Regions from separate parts of the Paenibacillus sp. FSL H7-0943 genome, predicted to be linked through region 3. Evidence: predicted binding sites of a transcription regulator. Region 3 holds the regulator's gene; each other region holds the start of a gene.
What was found. Region 3 encodes Rex, which represses fermentation and respiration genes when NADH is low (regulators of the CRP and FNR family bind a similar motif). Its sites were predicted from a motif close to TTGTGAAATATTTCACAA; they were not measured.
Positions count from the first base shown of each region.

Region 1: the regulator Rex is predicted to act here: its motif matches at 3,458-3,475, upstream of nirB (nitrite reductase large subunit NirB).
Region 2: the regulator Rex is predicted to act here: its motif matches at 3,610-3,627, upstream of pflB (formate C-acetyltransferase).
Region 4: the regulator Rex is predicted to act here: its motif matches at 3,358-3,375, upstream of NSQ55_RS29990 (cytochrome ubiquinol oxidase subunit I).

Region 1 covers NZ_CP150148.1:4,942,664-4,948,366, forward strand. The annotation lists gene NSQ55_RS21710 (formate/nitrite transporter family protein) at 1-511, opposite strand, end outside; gene nirD (nitrite reductase small subunit NirD) at 564-884, opposite strand; gene nirB (nitrite reductase large subunit NirB) at 917-3,340, opposite strand; gene NSQ55_RS21725 (hypothetical protein) at 3,572-4,282, opposite strand; gene ric (iron-sulfur cluster repair di-iron protein) at 4,433-5,128, opposite strand; gene NSQ55_RS21735 (hypothetical protein) at 5,426-5,703, opposite strand, start outside.
Region 2 covers NZ_CP150148.1:4,922,339-4,928,041, reverse strand. The annotation lists gene NSQ55_RS21665 (extracellular solute-binding protein) at 1-435, shown strand, start outside; gene adhE (bifunctional acetaldehyde-CoA/alcohol dehydrogenase) at 844-3,465, shown strand; gene pflB (formate C-acetyltransferase) at 3,720-5,703, shown strand, end outside.
Region 3 covers NZ_CP150148.1:4,636,691-4,642,393, forward strand. The annotation lists gene NSQ55_RS20295 (DUF5590 domain-containing protein) at 160-678, opposite strand; gene NSQ55_RS20300 (amidohydrolase) at 851-2,152, opposite strand; gene NSQ55_RS20305 (redox-sensing transcriptional repressor Rex) at 2,139-2,792, opposite strand; gene dinG (ATP-dependent DNA helicase DinG) at 2,923-5,703, opposite strand, start outside.
Region 4 covers NZ_CP150148.1:6,848,211-6,853,913, forward strand. The annotation lists gene cydD (thiol reductant ABC exporter subunit CydD) at 1-890, opposite strand, end outside; gene cydB (cytochrome d ubiquinol oxidase subunit II) at 890-1,906, opposite strand; gene NSQ55_RS29990 (cytochrome ubiquinol oxidase subunit I) at 1,893-3,296, opposite strand; gene NSQ55_RS29995 (cold-shock protein) at 3,519-3,746, opposite strand; gene NSQ55_RS30000 (cold-shock protein) at 3,839-4,039, opposite strand; gene NSQ55_RS30005 (trypsin-like peptidase domain-containing protein) at 4,459-5,703, opposite strand, start outside.

The sequences.
Region 1 (5,703 bases), 310 kb from region 3:
GCGCTAAACAGACCAGCCAATTACACAGGATTCCACGAAAAAACAGCTCGGAGAACGGGAGACTCATTTTTTTAGCAGCGGCTGTAAAAATCAAATGCTCCGGCGGCGCAGCACTGAACAACCCAGTCCCACGAATTAAAAGTGCTAAAATCACTGCACCTACCACATTCCCGATAAATACAAGAATCCAGTTCTTAACGGTATCCCAGATACTGGTTCTGCCTGCCAGTGTACTTACAGTAAAAAACATATTATTCCCGGTAAACAGCTCTGAGCCTGCAAATACTACAAGCGTCAGTGCGATGCCGAAGGATGTGCCCATAATAAGCGGTTGGAAAGGAGATTTGGCAGCCGCTAACGGTGCTCCTAGGGAGAAAATAAGGATAATCCCAATACCTACATAAGCACCTGCCAATAGGGCTGCTAGAAAATATCTTGGCAAGCTTTCATTCATTTTGTCCCGCTTACTGACTGCCGTCTCTACGATGCTCTCCACACTTTGCGTAAACATAATACTCCACCCCACCGTTTTCTATTAAATCTATTACTACACTCTTCGGTGTCTACACGCTCACTGTAACTTTCTCTCCGTCCAGTGTGACTGGATAAGTCACCACACTACCTTGGTCTGGTGCCTGCACCTCACCCGTGCGCAGATCGATTTTCCAATCGTACAGTGGATCGTACAGATAGTGACCTGACACGATCCCTTCAGCAAGCGGGCCCCCCTTAGGATGAGGACTGCGATTCTCTACTGCATAGATGGCTCCGTCAGAGGCACGGAAAACAGCCAGTTCAACATTTCCAGCAATCACTACGCGGCCAATTTGCAGCAGGAAATCCTGTACTGATCCTATTGCATACGTTTGTGTGGTCTTATTCATTGGTCTCTCCCCTTCTGTGTGCGTTATATCCGCTAGACTCTTGATTCTTCAAAAAGCGCAGTACGAGTGCTGCTGTCATTGAGCATTTTTTTCCAAGGATCCGTAACCTGAGTCAGAGCAAAGTCAATCCGTGCGGCCAGCTCTTTGCGGTTATCTTCATTATTCAAAATGACCATTTGAATCTGCTCAAGTCCCATACGCTCAACCCACTCGGAGGTTCTCTCCAAATAATTGCCGGTCTCACGGTAATATTGCATCACAGCGGAGCACACTTCGATCAACTCTTCATCGGTCTTTATTTTGCAGAAGGAGTCAGCGATCCGTGGCTTGATCCCACCGTTACCACCGATAAACACTTCCCAACCGCCATCATTACCGACGATGCCAATATCCTTCGTACAGGATTCCGCACAGTTACGCGGGCAGCCGTTGACAGCTATTTTAAACTTGGCAGGAAAATCAAGACGTTCATACTTACGTTCTATGAGCGCGCCCATTCCCAGCGAATCCTGTGTGCCGAAACGGCAGAACTGTGAACCCACACAAGTCTTAACGGTACGTAGCGACTTGGCATAACCATAACCTGATGGCATATCGAGCTCTTCCCATACTTTCGGCAGATCCTCTTTTTTCACCCCGATTAGATCCAGGCGTTGCCCACCCGTCACCTTCACAACTTTCACATCATATTTAAGGGAGACATCAGCGATTTTCTTCAAATCCTCCGGTGTCGTTACCCCGCCGTACATGCGTGGAATAACGGTATAGGTTCCGTCTTTCTGAATATTGGCTCCCATACGTTCATTAACAAAGCGTGATTCCTTCTCGTCTTGATGTGTATCGGGATTTATCATCCCCAGATAATAGTTAATCGCCGGACGGCATTTAGAGCAGCCTTCCTCTTGTTTCCAACCCAGTACATGCATAACCTCTTTAGTAGTACTAAGACCTTTAGCTGTAATCTCAGCAACAATCTCATCCCGGCTAAGCGTTGTGCAGCTACAAATTCCTTGCTTGGCAGACTGCTCAAAACTATCACCCAGGACAAATTGTAAAATTTGTTCTACAACCGGTTTACAACCTCCGCAAGAGCGCGTCGCTCCTGTACATGCTTTTATTTCGTCCACAGTAGTAAAACCATTTTCTATGACCGCATCCACAATCGCTTTTTTCGTAACCCCGTTACAGCCACAAACGATTTCTTCGTCCGCCATCGCTTCTACGGATGTGCTCTTTTTGGCTCCACTTCCGCAGCAGCCCGTACCCATAACCTCTGTATAAATTTCATCGGTCATTACAGCGCCTTGTTTTACTAACTTTTGCAGGTTAGCCGACTCTGTCACATCCCCGAATAGGACTGCACCAACAATGACATTGTCTTTGAGCAGAATTTTCTTATAGGTTCGCTTCCATTCATCTTTGCTTGAGATTACAGTATGTTCAGGAGAATCCATAAACTCACCTGCAGAAAATACATCCACTCCGGAAATTTTTAATTTGGTGGAGACAACAGAACCTTCATATGGGTTTGTATCGCTTCCGCAGAGATGTTTAGCTAGAACCATCCCCTGCTCGAATAGCGGAGCTACTAATCCGTAACAAACTCCGCGATGTTCGGCACATTCGCCAATGGAATATACATTTTGCATAGAGGTCTGCAGATAATCGTCCACTACAATCCCACGATTAACAGCAATTCCGCTTTCTTTTGCCACAGTTATATTCGGTTTGATGCCTACAGCCATAACTACAAAATCAGCCGCAAGTGAAGTGCCATCACTAAATTGTAATCCACTTACTCTCTGTTCCCCGGTCAATTCTACTGTTTGTTTGCCCATGGCAAATTTCACGCCTTGACGCTCTAGCTCAGCTTGCAACATAGAAGAGGCATTACGATCCAGCTGGCGCTCCATTAGATCTTCCATCAGATGTACTACAGTAACGTCCATGCCAAGGTTCACAAGACCCTTTGCCGCTTCCAATCCAAGTAAACCCCCGCCGATTACCGCCGCTTTGTTGTATTGTTTAGCCGCAGCCAGCATCGCATCACAATCTGCAATATCCCGGAAACCCACTACGCCTTCCTTATCACAACCAGGTACAGGTAAAATAAATGAATTCGAACCCGTTGCAATAATCACTTTATCGTAAGAAACAGCCATACCGTTATCCGCAATTACTTGCTTGGAATGCTCGTCAATTCGTGTAACTGTTGTTGCTGTATGCAAGGTAATGTTGTTATCTTCATACCAATTCCAGTCGTTTAGGATGATATCGTTGATGGTTTTGCTGCCTTCGAGAACATAGGACAACATGATCCGATTATAATTGGGATGAGGTTCGCTTCCAAAGACCGTAATGTCATAAGCTCCACCTAGCTTCAATATTTGCTCTAGCGTACCTATGCCTGCCATACCGTTGCCGACTAATACTAATTTTTCTCTCTTCGCTGCCATGGTTAGGTGCCTCCTCAGTCTTATCCGTTCTTGTTGAACTTTGCTTCAACTTCTCTTCTACATAATGGAATTATACATTTCAAAATTTAAGAGAGATTGTGATTACAGTCACATTAAATGTGAATGTTTTCACATAAAAATAAGACAACTTTATTAGGTTATAACTTCCAATTAAAAAAGCCAGATCACGGATTCTGAGCAACCGTAGATCTGGCATTTATGTACTTTTTTTTAACGTATAGCCAATAAAATCTCCAATTCATCCTGCACTCTAAGCTTCATGTCCATTCCATTCTCAAGCAGCTGCTTCCCATTCACCTTCATCTTCCAAACTTCATTGCTAAGAGGAGTATAATCACCAATGGATAACACCTTTTTGTTGTCTTCGGTCAACTGCACCACACTGCTGTTCTTCAACAAACCTCTCACTGTTAAATCTTCAGTAAATCCCATAACATATGAATGATTCAAATTCACTTGCTCACTTCCACCATTCACGGTCAACAACACAATTTGAAGGGGTTCCTCTTGTTCCTTAGACATCGCCGTAATTACTAATTTTGATTCATGCCCGACTGTTCGACCCCAATCCTCAGGTCCAATGGTCTCCCCATCCATTTGCAGCTCCCAATTCATTCCTGGACCGAGTGAAATATTATTTACCGTTAGAATGCTTGTGTTATCCTCAGAAAAGGTGGCCTTCCCACTACCTTTCAGTAGGTCAAAGATCGTTATCCCTTTTCTGTAGCTCTCGCTAAGCTGCTTGTCCAAAGGGTTGGTAAGCAAGTCATTTCCCGCAACGATAAGCGAAAGCGTAGGCCCGTCTGATCCTGCTAAGCCATTATTCCCTTCATTATTAATGTCAGCAAGAGTGGAACACCCACCTATTATGAATACGATGACTAATCCTAGTAACAACCTCCACATATATTTCGTGGGCATAGTGACACCGCCTTGTCCCGCCTAATGACCACACAGCGTCTCAGGCTTGTAGTAAGTTATGCATACTGTCTATTTAAGAATAACGTAAATAAGCTTTGTTCTCAAATATAAAAAAAGTCCCCTAAGGGACTCTATGAAAACTCATTTTTTCTACTGGAATCTAGGGAACAATATATTATTCTCCAGATGAACATGTTCAAAAGTCATGCTCTCCAGCTCCTCTAGCCGGGCATAAGTCAAACGATAGGTTGTACAAGCATGAGCCGGTGGGGTGAAATCAGCTGTTATTTTGCGTATTTGTCTCAATATATCGCCTGCTGTGTCATGTTCACTCTCAAGGTTAACTAATGCCTCACGAAGTATGGTCAGCCCTTCTTCACTTGGATTGGCATCATACGCTAATAATTTTGGAAACTCGTCTTCCTCTTCTTTAGCTGTATGCTGAAGCAGATCTTCCTTGAGTGCATTAAACAAACTATATAACTCTTCTAAATGAGGGGAATCTCCGCCATGAACCCGGTATACCTTAGTTACATTTTGGCTAATCAGGGGCAGCTCTTCCCGCAGGTAATGGTGATGTTTACTCACGATATGCTCGATTAACTCTGCAGAAGGTGCTGTGTTCCATGCGAGTTCTTCTTGAGGTACCGGATATTCCTCGAACAGCTTGTTGAGATCACTAATGATCATCTCTTGATCTAGTCCACGCTCTACAGCTGCTTCAGCAAGAGGTTTGGCGCCTCCACAGCAGAAATCAATCCGTTTGGACTTGAAATAATCCGCAGCTTTTGGGAATTGCAGCACAATATCTTTTACCAGGGCATCTGGAGTAAATCCAGGTTGCACCGATTGCTTATGCTGTAAATCCGAAATTCTATCATTAGGTTGTTTAGTTTCCATAATAGTTCCTCCTCGGGATATGTGATCAGGTTCTGAAAAAATCTTTTCTACCTGTTCACCTTAACCCTGAAAGGAGTTTTGACTTGTGATTGTACTCACGAAAATTGTATCTCTTTGTTGAACGAAAAAGGTCAATTATGGAGATAAATCCCCACAATTGACCTGTCCTTTGTTTACCACACGGGCATCAATAATGTTATTTGTCTTACATTTATCTATTTGGTCACACCAAATCTGTATCTTCTATTGAACATAAGCCTGCATATACGTTCGCTTACCCTTTGCGTCCTTCAAATAAGGTCCTAAGCCAGCAAAGCGGGAGTGATCCATATAAACACCAGTCATCCATCTGCCTTCTGTTAGGCCTCCGTTCCATTTGAGGACAAGGTCAGGGGCGGATATCCATTCCTGATAAATCTGTATATTCTGATCTTTGTACTCTTTACAAGGCTTAGACTGCTCCAGAAGACGTAGATCATTAAGGTAAGTTGGCACGAAATAAGAGGATATCGTATGCAAAT
Region 2 (5,703 bases), 290 kb from region 3:
CTTGGTGGTGACTACCTTGTAATCAATCCAAATGCAACACCAGACGAGCAAGAAATGGCATTCCGTTATATTACATTTGATTACTTCTCCGATAAAGGTCTAGAAGCACTGGATGCGGTTCTGCAACAACGTACAACGGATGGCAAATACTTTATTCCGCCGCTCTTAGATTACTATTCTGCAGATTCTGACTTCGGCAAGAAAACAAAAGCTGTGTATGATAAATATACAAATGTATATCAATACAGCCCTGATATTTTAGGCTTGCTGGACGGTAAACCGGAAGCGCAATACAATACACAGGACTACTACGCAACCATGTCCAATGTAATTCAAGAGCTGTTCTCCAAAAAAGGAACAGATTCTAAGACACAGCTTGAAGCTGCTGCCAAAACAGTGCAAGAGAAATTCTTCGATACAATTAAAGTAGAATAGGCAAGGAAGGACAGAACCGGCTCCTTTAGGAGTCGGTTTTTTTATGTTTATATTATTGATATTTTTATAAATCAACCCAACGGATGGCTTCCGACTATTTTTTAGAGGGTCATGAGAAAAATAGAGTGTCAACAAAATTAGATTTGTATTTTTAAAATATTTTTGCGAGCGGAAAGGTAGAAAATGGGTATCGGTTCTTGTCTTTTTAAACATAAACTTTAGATTTAAGGAATAATACAGCATAAATAATGGTAAAAAACCTATAATATGATTGAATGAAAGCGCTTTGAAAACAAATCAAAAAAACTTTATACTTTGTGAAAGATTTCACTATACAAGGTGGAAATGATGTGATAAGATAAATGTGTAGAGAAAAACAACCTAAAAATTGACAGGAGGACGAGGGAGATGGCAGTTAAGAACGAAGTCGCCGCCCAAGTTAAACAAACTACCGCTGAAGAGTATATTCAGACTTTGGTGGATAAAGCGAAAAAAGCACATGAGGCATTCATGGCGCTGGATCAAGAGCAAGTTGACACAATCGTTCATGCAATGGCGTTGGCTGGACTCGACAAACATATGTACCTCGCTAAATTGGCTGTAGAAGAAACTGGCCGCGGGGTTTACGAAGACAAAATTACTAAAAACATCTTCTCGACAGAATATATCTGGCACGGAATTAAATACGATAAAACAGTAGGCGTTATTGAAGACAATGCTTATGAAAGCTTCCAAAAAATTGCTGAGCCCGTCGGAATTGTAATGGGTATCACACCGGTAACCAACCCTACATCCACCACGATGTTTAAAGCGTTGATTTCGATTAAGACACGGAACCCTATTATATTCGGTTTTCACCCATCTGCGCAAGAGTGTAGTGCAGCAGCTGCTAGAATTCTTCATGATGCGGCTGTAAAAGCTGGCGCACCTGAGAATTGTATCCAATGGATTGAAATGCCAACGATGGACAAAACAAACGCTTTGATGAACAACCCTGACGTTGCACTTATTCTTGCAACTGGCGGTTCTGCAATGGTAAAAGCAGCTTATAGCTGTGGTAAACCAGCTCTTGGCGTAGGTCCTGGTAACGTACCTGCATTCATCGAAAAGAGCGCGGATATCGATCAAGCCGTAACGGACATCATTCTTTCCAAAACATTTGATAATGGTATGATCTGTGCTTCCGAGCAAGCTGTTATTATCGAAGAACCAATCTTCGATCAAGTGAAAAAGAAAATGATCGCTAATGGCTGCTACTTTGTTAACAAAGAAGAAGCTGCCAAACTTACTAGCGGCGCTATGAACGTTGATAAATGTGCGGTTAATCCAGCAATCGTTGGACAATCCGCAGTGAAAATTGCTGAAATGTGCGGCATTCAAGTTCCTGCCGGCACTAAGATTCTGGTAGCAGAACTTGAAGGTGTAGGCACTAAATATCCATTGTCCGCTGAAAAATTGAGTCCTGTGCTTGCTTGCTACAAAGTTAAAAACGCAGATCAAGGTATTGAACGCGCAGCACAAGTTGTTGAATTTGGTGGTATGGGCCATAGTTCGGCTATCCACTCCAACAACGAAGAAGTAATCATGAAGTTCTCTAACCGTCTGCAAACAGGACGTATTCTCGTTAACTCGCCTTCCACTCATGGTGCGATCGGCGATATCTATAACACTAACATCCCTTCGTTGACGCTGGGCTGCGGATCTTATGGTCGTAACTCCGTGTCGCAAAACGTTACAGCAATCAATTTGATCAACGTGAAAAGGGTGAATCGTCGTACCGTGAATATGCAATGGTTTAAAGTACCTGACAAGATCTATTTCGAAAAAGGCGCTACTCAGTACCTGACCAAAATGCCTGATATCACACGTGTCGCAATTATCACTGACCCAATGATGGTTAAGCTTGGATATGTTGAGAGAGTTGAACATTACCTGCGTCAACGCCAAACTCCTGTAGCGATCGAAGTGTTCTCGGAAGTTGAACCAGATCCATCGACAACTACAGTTGAAAAAGGTACAGCAATGATGAACAGATTCCAACCGGACTGCATCATCGCACTTGGTGGTGGTTCCCCAATGGATGCTGCAAAAGGAATGTGGTTATTCTATGAACATCCAGACGCAGACTTTAATGGTCTGAAACAAAAATTCATGGATATCCGTAAACGGGTTTACAAATTCCCTAAACTTGGAAACAAAGCTAAGTTTGTAGCGATTCCAACTACTTCGGGTACAGGTTCGGAAGTAACATCTTTCGCAGTTATTACCGATAAAACAACTGAACAACACACTAAATATCCTTTGGCTGACTACGAGCTAACTCCAGACGTAGCTATCATTGATCCAGAGTTCGTATACAGCTTGCCAAAAACTGCTGTAGCTGATACAGGTATGGACGTATTGACACATGCCATCGAAGCTTATGTATCTGTTATGGCGAGTGACTACACGGATGGTCTGGCAATTAAAGCAATCCAATTGGTATTCCAATACCTTGAAAAATCGGCTCTTGAAGGCGACAGAGTTGCCCGTGAAAAAATGCATAACGCATCAACACTTGCTGGTATGGCCTTTGCTAATGCTTTCCTGGGTATTAACCACAGCTTGGCGCATAAATGGGGCGGTCAATATCACACTGCTCACGGTCGTACTAATGCGATCCTTATGCCACACGTTATTCGTTACAATGCTAAGAAACCTACGAAGTTCGCTTCGTTCCCTAAATATTCACACTTCGTAGCTGACGAGCGTTATGCAGAAATCGCCCGTATTCTGGGATTGCCAGCTCGCACAACTGAAGAAGGTGTAACTAGCCTGATCAATGCTATTCGCGACATGAACAAAAAACTGGGTATCGAAGAATCCTTCCAACAATTGGGCTTTGATCCTAAGGATTTTGAATCCCATGTAGATTACTTGGCTGACCGTGCATTTGAAGATCAATGTACAACTGCCAATCCTAAGCTGCCGCTGGTATCTGAACTCGCAGATGTATATCGTAATGCTTTCTACGGAAGATTTGATAATTAATATTTGGTTAAGTAGATAATAGGATGGTTGTGGATTAGATATAAGTGACAAATATCACCGGAAAGGTGATATTTGTCACAGTCTATTTATAGAAAATAAACTAAAATGTTTATATAAACAACGGTCCCATATATGGAACAATGATTGTGAATTTTCGAACAACCATATTTTTCTTGGGATCACGAGACACGGGATCAACCTTCAAGCCCGCGATCTCTACAAATATAATATAAATATAGATGGAGGGATTTAGCATGTCGGTGATTGAAAAAGATGTACAAGAAGTGAAATCCGGTTGGAGAAGTTTTGCAAAAGGTAAATGGTCCAGAAAAGTTGACGTTAACAACTTTATCGCAAGCAACATTAAGCCTTATGAAGGAAACGAAGAATTCCTCGTAGGACCTACTAGTAACACAACTGAACTGTGGAAGATTATTTCCCAATTGAGCAAGGAAGAAAGAGAAAGAGGCGGCGTATGGGATGTTTCCCTAGATACTGTCTCCACAATCACTTCACATGCACCAGGCTACATTGACAAGGACAAGGAACAAATTGTAGGCGTACAGACTGATGCTCCTTTCAAACGTTCCATCCAGCCATTCGGCGGGATCAAGATGATGGTTGATGCTACGAAGGCTTATGGCTTCGAGCTTCCACAAAACATCGTTGACATGTTTACGAACATTCGCAAAACGCATAACCAAGGCGTATTTGATGCATATACACCAGACATGAGAGCTGTGCGTAAATCCGGCGTAATTACAGGTCTTCCTGATGCTTACGGCCGCGGACGCATCATCGGCGACTACCGCCGCATTGCTCTGTACGGTATTGATTTCCTCATTAAAGACAAAAAACAACAACAAACTGAGCTTGAAGTAGATTCCATGACTGAAGATATCATTCGTTTGCGTGAAGAGCTGTCCGAGCAAATTCGTGCACTTGGCGAATTGAAAGAAATGGCAGCTGCTCATGGTATGGATATTTCCAGACCGGCGACCAACTTCAAAGAAGCTACTCAATGGGTATACTTCGGATATCTGGCAGCAGTTAAAGAGCAAAATGGTGCGGCGATGTCCCTGGGCCGTGTGTCCTCTTTCCTGGACATCTATGCAGAACGCGATATTGCTGAAGGTACTTTGACTGAAGAACAAGTACAAGAAATCGTCGATCATTTCGTAATGAAACTGCGTATCGTGAAATTCTTGCGTACACCTGACTATAATGATCTGTTCTCCGGCGACCCAACATGGGTAACTGAATCCATCGGTGGTATGGCTGAAGACGGAACAACTCGTGTTACTAAGAACAGCTTCCGTTTCTTGAACACCCTGTACAACTTGGGTCCAGCTCCGGAACCAAACTTAACTGTACTGTGGTCCGAAAAATTGCCTGAAGCCTTCAAAAAATATTGTGCTAAGGTTTCCATCGAAACTAGTGCAATTCAGTATGAAAATGACGATGTAATGCGTCCATACTGGGGTGAAGATTATGCGATTGCTTGCTGCGTATCTCCAATGCGTATCGGTAAACAAATGCAGTTCTTCGGTGCTCGTGCCAACCTGGCAAAAGCATTACTGTATGCTATCAATGGTGGTGTAGATGAAAAATCCGGAGCACAAGTTGGACCGGAATTCCCAGCGATCACTTCTGAATATCTGGATTATGACGAAGTAATGAAACGTTTCAAACCGATGATGGAGTGGTTGGCTAAGACTTATGTTAACACTTTGAACATCATTCACTATATGCATGACAAATATTCTTACGAACGTATCGAAATGGCGCTGCATGACCGTGACATTCTGCGTACGATGGCTTGTGGTATTGCTGGGCTGTCCGTTGCAGCTGACTCACTAAGCGCAATTAAATACGCCAAAGTAAAACCTATTCGTAACGAACAAGGTATTGCGATCGATTTCGAAACCGAAGGCGAATTCCCTTGCTACGGTAACAATGACGATGCTGTTGACAGCATCGCAGTAGAATTGGTTGAAACCTTCATGACTATGATCCGTAAAAACAAAACATATCGTGATTCTGTGCCGACTCAATCGGTACTGACCATTACTTCGAATGTAGTGTACGGTAAGAAGACAGGTACTACACCTGACGGACGTAAGAAAGGTGAACCTTTCGCACCAGGTGCTAACCCAATGCACGGACGTGACAAGAAAGGCGCCTTGGCTTCCCTGAACTCTGTAGCTAAACTGCCTTACTCCGATGCACAAGATGGTA
Region 3 (5,703 bases):
CCTATTTTCGTATGTGAATTTAAGGGAATATTCGGTGATAACCACCCATTCAGTATATCACTTAGTATATCACTTTTGTACATCAAATAAATGTAAACAAGCGAACTTATAATAAGTTCGCTTGTTTACTATGCCACCCTTAATTTCCTTATGTTCAGCTTAACTTTTAGGTAAACTGTAACCTTCGCCCATTCGGGACCCATCCGAAAAGCGATAAAATTGATAATAATACCGACCGCTTTGTTTATAAAAAAGCTGCCAAGCATACTCTCCGTTATATACTCCCGGCAGCAAGCGTTCAATCGTTATGTCCGGAAGATCAGCTTTGATAATGCCGCGTATTTGGGCTTCCGAGGTTCCTTTACTTAGTTCCTCAGCAAACACTGCGTCGTCGCCTTCAGCAAATTTTCCATCTACCGTAAAGCGGACCCAGACCATAAGAGCAGTCCCGGCTTCATTTTTCCCTGTTAATACCCAGTACACTGCATTTTCATCCCAAACCGATTTTTGTGCTTTGGTTACCTCTGTTAGACCCGCTCTGGTTTTGGCAACATCCTTAGCGATATCACGCTCGTTCCATTGATCTTTCATAATATAGGCATAGAACTGGATAAGTCCAAACCCCAGGAGCAGAATCAGAACTGACCCCAGGAGGATCCATTTTTTCCTTTTCTTCAAGGTACAGCTCCCTTTCTAGTAATATATCTTTTTTGATTATATAACACACCTGCGTGTTTATCCAAAATTTCATAATTTTCTAGCTTTCTCAGCCTTAAAAATGCACAAAAGGCCGCAACTTTTGCTAAAAGCAAAAAGTCGCAGCCTATTAATTATTCGTTATTCTCCAGACTTAACGCTTCAATAAACCTTCGAAGACTTCTTGCGCTTTACGCCGGATAGCTTCCTCATCCAGGGTTAAGCATTGTCCATGCTTGATGACCTGTTTACCATTCACCCACACATGCTCAACATCCTTAGCGCTAGCAGAGTAAACTGCATGAGACAACAGATCTGTGTGTGGCAGCAAATGCGGCTGATCGATATCAATAGCAATGAAATCAGCTTTCATCCCTACAGCAAGTCTGCCTACATTATTTAAAAAGATGGACTGCGCGCCATATTCTGTAGCCATACGCAGAGCTTCTGGAGCAGGGACAGCCGTTGGATCACCGCTGACACCCTTATGAATGAGAGCTGCAAGCCGCATCTCTTCAAACATATCCAAGTTATTGTTGCTTGCCGCGCCATCCGTGCCAAGAGACACCTTCACACCAGCTTTTAGAAGATCAGTAACCCGAGCCACTCCGCTAGCCAGCTTCAAATTACTGCCCGGATTATGAGATACACCCACATTATGGCGAGCCAAGATCTCAATCTCTTCATCATTTAAATGAACACCATGTGCAACTATCGAGGGACGTGTGAACATTCCAAGCTTCTCTAAGTGAGCTACAGGACGCAACCCGTAATCCGCCACATTTTGTTCCACTTCACGTTTCGTTTCGGACATATGCGTATGCATCGGTAAATCCAGATCATGCGCTGCCTGCACGAACTTAACCAGGAAGTCAGGAGGGCAAGTATAAGGGGCGTGTGGCGAGATCATAGTAGTAATTCTACCGTCAGCCTTTCCATGCCAGTTACGGGCAAAAGAAATCGCTTCCGCAAGCTTGTGATTCTGTACATCCTCTGGACATAACCCGATCACACCACGCATCAATACGGAACGGATACCTGATAACTCAGCTACCTCGGCTACTCGGTCCATATGATCATACATATCGAGGAAGGTCGTAGTTCCACCCTTCAGCATTTCCAATACAGATAAGGAGGTTCCCCAGTATACATCATCACCGGTGAACTTTTCCTCCATTGGCCACATCTTCTCCTGAAGCCACACTTGTAGCGCTAAATCATCTCCATATCCACGCAGCAAAGACATCGCCGCATGACCGTGTGTGTTTACAAGTCCAGGCATGAACAGCAGACGGCTGCCATCAACCACTTGCACTCCAGCTTCCATCTGAGGCTCTTCTTTTCCTATGTAAGTGATTAAATCATCTTCAATAGTCATATATCCACTCAGAACCGGCTCATCCGTTCCCGGAGTCAGAAAATACCCGCCCTTAATTATCGTTTTATTGTTGTTCATGTTCACTTTCTTCCTTTCCATCCCGCAAGTAATAAGCAAGACTTTGCAGATCAGTTGTAAAATCAGCTGCATGCACCCGGATATTCGGTGGTGTCTTCAGAATCACAGGGGCAAAGTTCAAAATCGCTTCAATCCCAGAAGAAATGAGGATATCTGCTACATTTTGAGCTTCTGAATCAGGTACGGTAATAATGGCAATGCGAATACCTTGCTCACGAATTGTGCTGCCTAGTTCATCCATCGGTTGCACAGTAAGGGAGTTGATCTTACGTCCAACCTTAGGAGCGTACGAATCAAATATAGCCGTGATTTTCATAGTATCTTTGAGATATGCATTGTAATTAGACAAGGCATGTCCGAGATTACCTGCTCCAACTAAAGCTACATTAAGCTGTTGATCCAGCTTCAGGATATGACGGATTTTCTCAATAAGATACGTTACATCATAGCCGATACCTTTTCTGCCGAAGTCACCAAAATATGCTAAATCCTTACGAATCTGTGCGGGATTAAGATCAAGCTTTTGTCCAAGTTCCTGAGAGGAAACTGTTAATATTTCGCGATTCTGGAGATCATTCAAAAAACGCAAGTACACAGGCAGTCTGCGAACAACGGCTTCTGATATTTTATCCGATTTCATATTTTTCCTCCTAAAAATAGTAATGTTCTTGTGAAAATCCATATTCAAACGTCTACCTCTCCTTATTAAGGACGGTACTGTAACACACCGCCCTTAAGGATAAGGAGGAGCTAAACTGAAGACGAGCGTTTTAAGAAGCGCCACCATCCTCTAGCCATTCCGCTATGCGGGGGACCATTTGATCAGTAAGCATATGCTCCATTTTGGGACCAGGCAATGAATAAAGGAAATACTTCCCGTAATGAGATTCAATAACCCTTGTATCATAAACAATAACTATTCCGCGATCCTGCGCCGTGCGAACCAGTCTTCCGAATCCCTGCTTAAAACGAATAACCGCTTGAGGAACAGATAATTTCATGAACGGATTCTTCTTCTGGGCCTGCAATAACTCCGACTTCGCTTCCGCCAACGGGTGATTCGGTGGTTGAAACGGAAGTCTCACGATGGCCAGGCAAGTCAGTGCTTCACCTGGAATATCTACACCTTCCCAGAAGCTGCTCGTCCCCAGCAATACGGATGCTGCACTGTCCTGAAAGCGCCGGATCAGCTTGCTCCGGCTGCCACCTTCCACGCCTTGACCAAGCACCGTAATCTCTTGTGAGGCCAAAGCCTCTTTAAGCGGATCATATACCTGACGCAGCATTTTATAAGAAGTAAACAGAACCAGCATCCGCCCACGTGTTGTTTTAGCAGCTTCCGATAATGACTGTACGAGTGTATCGACAAATCGAGCATCGCCCACACTCCCCTTCACACTAGGAAAATCACGCGGTATAACTAGCAGTGCCTGCTCGCGATACTTAAAGGGAGATGGAAGGAGTGAGGTCATTAGACGTCCCTCTTCTACAGCTTCGTTAAGTCCGAGATTATCAATCATAAATTGAAAAGATTTATCTACAGATAGCGTCGCCGAGGTAAGCACGATGCTTTTTTTCTTATCGAAGAACAACTCTTTAAGCTGGCTGCTAACATCCACAGGGACGGCATACAGCTGTAGTGATTTGCTGCGGTAATTTCCATTTGCCTCCAGCCAATATACTACATTATCGTCATTCAGCCCCATAAAGAATCTTACTTGCTCACGTATGGAAGCCAAATCTTTAAATAAACCGCTAATATCAGTAACAAGGCTGTCTGCTGAGGATTGGCTTTCCTGGTCACGCATCTCGTTAAGCATTTTATCACCCTTACGGATGATGTCGCTTAACGTCAGATTCATAGTGTTCTCTAGCGCAACCAATTCATCCCAATCCTTCGGCTTACGGGCGGGAAGCAACCGCATAACCAGTTGTCCCGCTTCTCCTGCCCCTGCATCACTGCGTTCCGGCAATAGGCTGAACAGCTTGTCGCTGAGTGCATCCCAGGTTTCTTTGACAGTAAGCAGATCCGGGTAGATCCGATCGATGACTCCGCTCCATTCTGAAGCCTCTTCACTGCCTGACGACTGTAATATCTGACGCAGAGCAGGAAGCTGTCCGTTTCGGCTATCTTTATACAGTCGCGATAACGTGTGTGCCACAGTGAAATGCTTCATATGCATGCCAAGATGTTTACCAGCCACATCTTCTAAATGATGTGCTTCATCAATGACAAGATGCTCGTAAGCCGGAAGCAGCTGGTGCCCAGCCTTAACATCTGCGAATAGCTTGGAGTGGTTCGTAATAACCACGTCAGCAATCCCAGCTTCATGCTTGGCCCTATGATAATAACATTTGCGGAACCAAGGACAAGAACGGCCCAGACAGGAATCGGTATCGCTTGCCACCGTCTCCCAGAAGTCACCGCCCCGGCCGCTTAAATTCAGCTCTTCATCATCCCCTGATTCACTTTGAGTGAGCCATACAATCATCTGAGCTGCAGTAAGCGCATCTTCCCTTGGGCTTATAAAGTCCTTTTTATTAATTTTATGCTCAAACTTACGCAGACACAAATAATGCCCTCTTCCCTTAAAAATAGCAGCTTTAAACGGAAAAGGAACTACCTGCGTTAACAAAGGGATATCCCGCTCGCGCAATTGGTCCTGCAGATTAATGGTATGAGTGCTGACCATGACTTTTTCATTGGTGCGAACGCTTTGATATATGGCAGGCAACAAATAACCGAGCGATTTACCGGTTCCTGTGCCCGCTTCGATCAGTAGGTGTTTGTCTTCGGCAAGTGCCGTCATCACCTCATTGATCATAATATCCTGAGCTTCCCGGCTTTCATACTGCGGTAATGTGTCTTTAAGTCGTTTGGTTACTTCGTCCATATAATCAGTAAAAGATAAATTCGCTAGCGGATTCTCAGCATGCTCATCTCTAGGTGGCGCTAACTCCGTCCAATCTCCTACTGCAAGCGCTAATTGACGATAGAAAGTCAGATCACCTTCGGGCTGTAGCGTCTCCGCTTCCCGCTCTCGCAGAAGACCATCAAAGTACCAGCCCAGATCACTATCCTCTTCGGTAAACAGCTCACAGAGTCTCTGGATCGTAAGCAGCGGCAGCTCGTAGAGCTCCTCAAGACATTTCAACAGCACTAAAGCAGTCGCAAGTGCATCACTATCTGCCTGATGCGGACGATCATGTGTCACTCCAAAATGAGCACTGACAGAGCCTAGTTGATAAGATGTGAGCGAAGGAAAGCAAATTTTCAGAAAATCAATCGTATCCAAAATCCGCCCTTGAAATGGCAAATAACCACAACGATCTAAAGCATTTTGTAAAAAATGGAAGTCGAAAGCGACATTATGCCCTACAAGCACAACATCATCCAAGAGCGGAACAAGCTCCATCATCATCTCATCCAGCTCAGGCGCATCCTTAACATCATCTTCGGTAATCCCCGTCAGACCTGTTATAAAAGGAGGAATCGGCGTTCCGGGCTTGACATAGGAACCATATACCCGGGAGATGGACCGGTCTTCTTC
Region 4 (5,703 bases), 2.2 Mb from region 3:
AAAGTAGCATGGAAATCTGAACCTACCAATCTGACAGGCAGAAAATATTCCGGAGCCAAGATTAGAATCGTTAAGCCCGTAACCAATGTCATTTGTTCATTTACAAGCCGCAAACCAAGACTTACCGCTACAGAAGCTACAGACAGCATAGTGAAGAAATCCAGGGCGAACGATGACAAAAAGGCCACTCGTAGCGTACGCATGGTCGCCGAGCGATAACGATCGCTGACAGTAGCAATGCTGTCGCTATGACTACGACTGCGTCCTAGAAATTTTAATGTTTCTAGCCCACGTAATGAGTCTACGAAATGATTAGATAATGTGCGATACGATTTCAATTGCCGATCCATTTGCTTACGGGCCGTCATCCCAATCAAAATCATAAAAACAATAATAATCGGCATAGTTACCGTAAGAATAATCCCGCTCGTAGTGTCCATCGTAAAGACGTAAATAAGCACCAAGATCGGTGTAACAGACATCCCTACCATTCTAGGAATGATCGCTTCCAGATACGTGCGGAATTTAGTTACGCCTTCCAGCACCAGTGTAACAAGATCCCCGGTTCCACGCCCGCCCACCATTCTAGGGCCAAGCTGGAAGAGCTTGTCCATCATTTCCCTCCGCATAGTGCTGCCCGTTGCTTCCGCGAAGCGGTAAGAGACACGGCTCATCAGCATAGCACAAGCATGGCGCACAAGAAATGCAAGAAGGAACAATAGCGCAGTGCCCCATTGTTCCTTCAGAGGTTCTCCCGCAAATAGCGCAGAGATGACTTCTGCCAGCGATTTAGCCAGCAGAAGTATGGACAAGCTTTGCACCAGGGTAAGGAAGCCTACAATCAGAAAGACTGGCTTAACTCCTTTATACCCAAGCAAGTTTTTATCCATTAGTATTCAAGATGCTCCTTCTCGTGAACCCGTTTATGAAAGACAAAGTAACTCCAAATTTGATATCCCAATACGAACGGAAGGATAGTCAGTGCCACAATCGTCATTACCTTCAAAGAGTAATGGCCCGAAGCCGCATTAGTGATCGTCAAATTAAAAGCTTGATCAATTGAACTAATCATAACACGCGGGAACAATCCTACAAAGATAGAAGTTACCGAAAGCGCCATTACCGCTCCTGTCATTCCAAAAGCGTAGCCATCCTTCTTCTTCGTCATGAAGTAACCGGACAGTACAAAGGCGATAACTCCCAGGGCTACAATAATCATAAGAATCGTTCCACGTTGCTCGAAAATATCCGTCATATTATAAGTCATAATCACAAAAGCAGTAAATAAAACTGCGAGCGGGATTAGCAATTTTTGAGCCAACTTGCGAGCGCGAGCCTGTAGATCCCCCACTGTACGCAGTGTTGTGAACATGAGACCATGCACCAGGCACAGAAGGACAACAGTAAGCCCTGCTACTACAGTGTACACATTCACGATATCTGTGAACCCTGCATACATTTGCATCTCCCCATCAATAGGCAATCCTTTGATAAAGCTTGCAAATACTACTGCCAAGAGGAATGGTGGAAGGAAGCTGCCGATAAAGATACAAGCATCCCAAGTTCTTTTCCAAGCCAATGAATCACGTTTACCTCTGAATTCAAAAGCGACACCACGCGCTATCAAAGCTAATAAGGCAAATACAAAAGGAATATAGAATCCACTAAACAGCGTTGCATACCACTCCGGGAAAGCCGCAAACATTGCACCCGCAGCTGTGATAAGCCATACCTCATTCCCATCCCAGAAGGGTCCGATCGAGTTAATCAGAACACGGCGCTCTGTATCATTTTTAGCGAGAATTTGTGTTTCCATCCCTACGCCGAAATCGAAACCCTCCAGGAAGAAGAACCCTATAAACAGAACTGCAATCAGCACAAACCACAATTCATTAAGAGATATCATGGGAACCCTCCTCGTTATATGGATCATTCGAATCGCCGTGATCGTTATCCATTGCATAAGGACCTTTTTTAATCACTTTAATAAACAATCCGACCAACACTAATCCTAGAATTAAATAAATCGTTGTAAAAGAAATCACGGAGAACAGAACTTGACCACTTGTAATATTAGGCGACACACTGTCTTCCGTTGTCATCAGTCCGAATACCGTCCATGGCTGACGCCCGAATTCGGTCATAACCCAACCGGCTGTATTCGCAATCGGAGGAAGCAACAAGCCCCATAACATAAACCGCATAAACCAAGTGTTCGGACGGTCCATTTTTTTGCGCCACATTAAGTACATAGCGTACATTCCCAATACAATCATTAACGTTCCTGCTAGAACCATGATCCGGAAACTCCAGAATGTCGTACGTACAGGTGGAATATAGTCACCGGGGCCATAGGTTTGCTCATACTCCGCTTGCAGCTCAAGCATACCTTTAACTTCACCGGAAAATTTACTGTATGAAAGGAAACTCAGCATATAAGGAATTTGAAATTCTCCACTACTAATTTGATTTTTTGGATCAATGTTTGCCCATACGGTCCAAGGTGCTGGGTCACCACTCTTACCCCACAGTCCTTCGGAAGCTGCCATTTTCATTGGTTGAGTTTCAACCAAATATTGCGCTTGGGCGTGACCAGCAACAGCTACACCAATAGAAGAAATAATCCCTACGATGGCTGCAATCTGAAAAGACTTTTTAAAGAAAGAAACCTCTTGTTTCTTCAATATTTTATAAGCACTAATACCAGTTACAAGAAAAGCACCTGTTGCATAAGCAGCCAGTACGGTGTGTGGGAATTCAACCAGCAATTGTCCGTTCGTAATAAGCGCGAAGAAATCGTTCATTTCTGCACGTCCATTATTTATCGCAAAACCCACAGGATGCTGCATAAAAGAGTTAGCCGCTAGAATCCAGAATGCAGATAACATCGTACCGAATGCTACCAGCCAGATGGACAGTAAATGTACTCGCTTGGACACTTTATCCCAACCGAATATCCATATCCCAATAAAAGTAGACTCCAGAAAAAAGGCTGCCAATGCCTCAACTGCAAGTGGAGCCCCGAATACATCACCAACAAAACGTGAATAATCGGACCAGTTCATCCCGAACTGAAATTCCTGCAATATCCCTGTAACTACCCCTACTGCAAAATTGATGAGGAATAGCTTTCCCCAGAACTGCGCCATTTTTTTGTACTCTTCATTACCTTTTCTAACGTACATTGTCTCCATGATTGCAATCAAGAGCGCTAGTCCGATTGATACCGGTACAAAGAAATAGTGGAATATTGTCGTCGACGCAAATTGTATACGCGACAGCATTACTGTATCCATATTTGTCCCTTCCTTCTCCCCTTTTCGTTAATTATATTCTGTCAAAAATTTAAACTTCTTTTTGTGATAAATGTCACATAAAGATAGTCATTTAACGGTGAAATTCAAATGATTTGTGACAAAGATCACAATTTAGCATAAAGAAAGCAAAAAAAATAAGACGGTTTACCCGTCTTGAGTGGTTCGTCGTTCTATTAAATGCTTGACTCATTTAGGTATTGGTTAGATGGAAATACCCTTCTTCAGCGATTTGAGATCGCCATTCGAATTAAGCAATTGGGGTAGCATCTTCGTGCTGCGAACCATTGGAGAGTCACATAGACGGCAAGAAGGCGCATGTTCAAATGCGAAATTATCCCTCATCCATCCGTTGCATCCCTCATTGGTACATGCCCAAATTGCGGTATTTTCTTCCGGTATTTCTTCCAAAGGTTTCTTCCGGTAGTTCATTGCCGTTCCTCCCATCCTGTAAGTCAATAGTGAGTAACTAGATATAAAAAGACCGTCCCAACTTTCACAAGCTGGGACGGTTTCTTCTATTATTACAGTTTTACAACGTTTTCGGCTTGTGGTCCACGGTTGCCTTGAACAACGTTGAATTCAACGCGTTGGCCTTCGTCCAAAGTTTTGAAGCCGTCGCCAGTGATTGCGCTGAAGTGAACGAATACGTCGCTTCCGCCTTCAACTTCGATAAATCCGAATCCTTTTTCTGCGTTGAACCATTTAACTGTACCTGTTTGCATGTGTGTTACCTCCACAAATTTAAATTAATATGTTCTTTTTATCTTCAAACAAAGAAAAAATTCACACATTGAAAAAGGTTGTATTACCAAATATGACAGCCCTTTTCAATGCGAGAATTAGGGACTAAATGTATGATTGATATCATATTACCACACCTGATTAGCAAAGGCAAGCAAGCATCCGAATATATCCGTTTTTGCCCTAATAAGTATTACCTTCCAATGTAAGGGCTGCCACTTAGTGTTTATTCCCTAAATAGATCCTTTTTCTGGCATAATTATCATGGTTTTAGAAAAATAGCTTTCCCAAAAACGTTACTTTTATCCGCTTTTTCAAGAAGGTACCCCCTCGGAATCGAAGGGGTAGTCCGCTCTACTTGTCGTAACTGCTATATCATTATATACCGACTTCCAGCATATTATTCCTGTGGTTTTTCAAGAAGTTTAACTGTTGCCTGTTTGGCCTCGCCGTTTCGATAGTAAGTAATTTTCAGATCATCACCGATCTTCGTATGATTATATAAGTACTTGCGAAGAGAAAGGGTAGATATGATTGATTGATCATTAAATTTGGTAATGACATCATTGAATTGCAGTCCAGCTTCCTTCGCAGGGCCAACGGCTTCTAGAACAACTACTCCATCCTTAACACTGTTCGGCAGGTTCAATTCATTGCGTTGATCTTCTGCTAGTGGAACGTACGGATTGTTCAAATCAACTGAATATACACCCAAGTACGAACGGGCAATATGTCCTTTTTCAGCCAGCTCATTAGCGATATCTATCACATGATTCGCAGGAATTGCAAAACCCAGACCCTCTACACCCGTATCTGAAATCTTCATTGTGTTAATTCCAATGACCTTGCCATCCAGATCCACTAATGCGCCGCCACTGTTTCCTTCATTAATCGCCGCATCGGTCTGTATCACTTCTTGTTCCCAGTCATATACTCCATCCTGATTAAGGGATACGGGAACCATCCGTTCAGTATAGCTAACAATCCCCGAGGTCAATGTATCACCAAGTCCTAGCGGATTACCGATAGCAATGACCGTTTCACCTAGACGAAGCTTAGAGGAATCACCGAGCTGCGCGATGGTATCGATTCCTTTGGCATCAATAGAGAGTACCGCAATGTCGCTTACTTTATCCGTTCCAACGAGTGTTGCCTTACGAGTCTCTCCGTTCACTGTAACTACTTCGAGATTACCGGAGTCTTCAATGACATGATTATTGGTAATGATAAATGCTTTATTCCCTGTCTTTTTATAGATCACTCCTGAGCCTAGTGCAGACTCATCCAGAATGTTTAATTCTTCATTATCTTCTTTATGATTGATAATACTTACTACTGCAGGGCGAACCGTGGCAGCAGCTTGAATAATCCGGTCAAATGGATCACTACTGCTTGGGGCAACATTTCCAGTTGCTACAACCGGCTTCTGAGCAGTCTCATGACTCATCTGGCCTGTAAACATACTGAATAACAAAACTGCCACCACAGCGCTGACTAAGGAGCAAACGGCGGATATTTGCCAAGTAGATAAACCCTTACGCGATCTGCGTACAGAATGTCTACGATTAGCAAACGATCCCTTTGATGCTTCATCCCCTCTGGACCGCGAAACTTTAGTTGAATAGAAATCATCATCAAACAATCC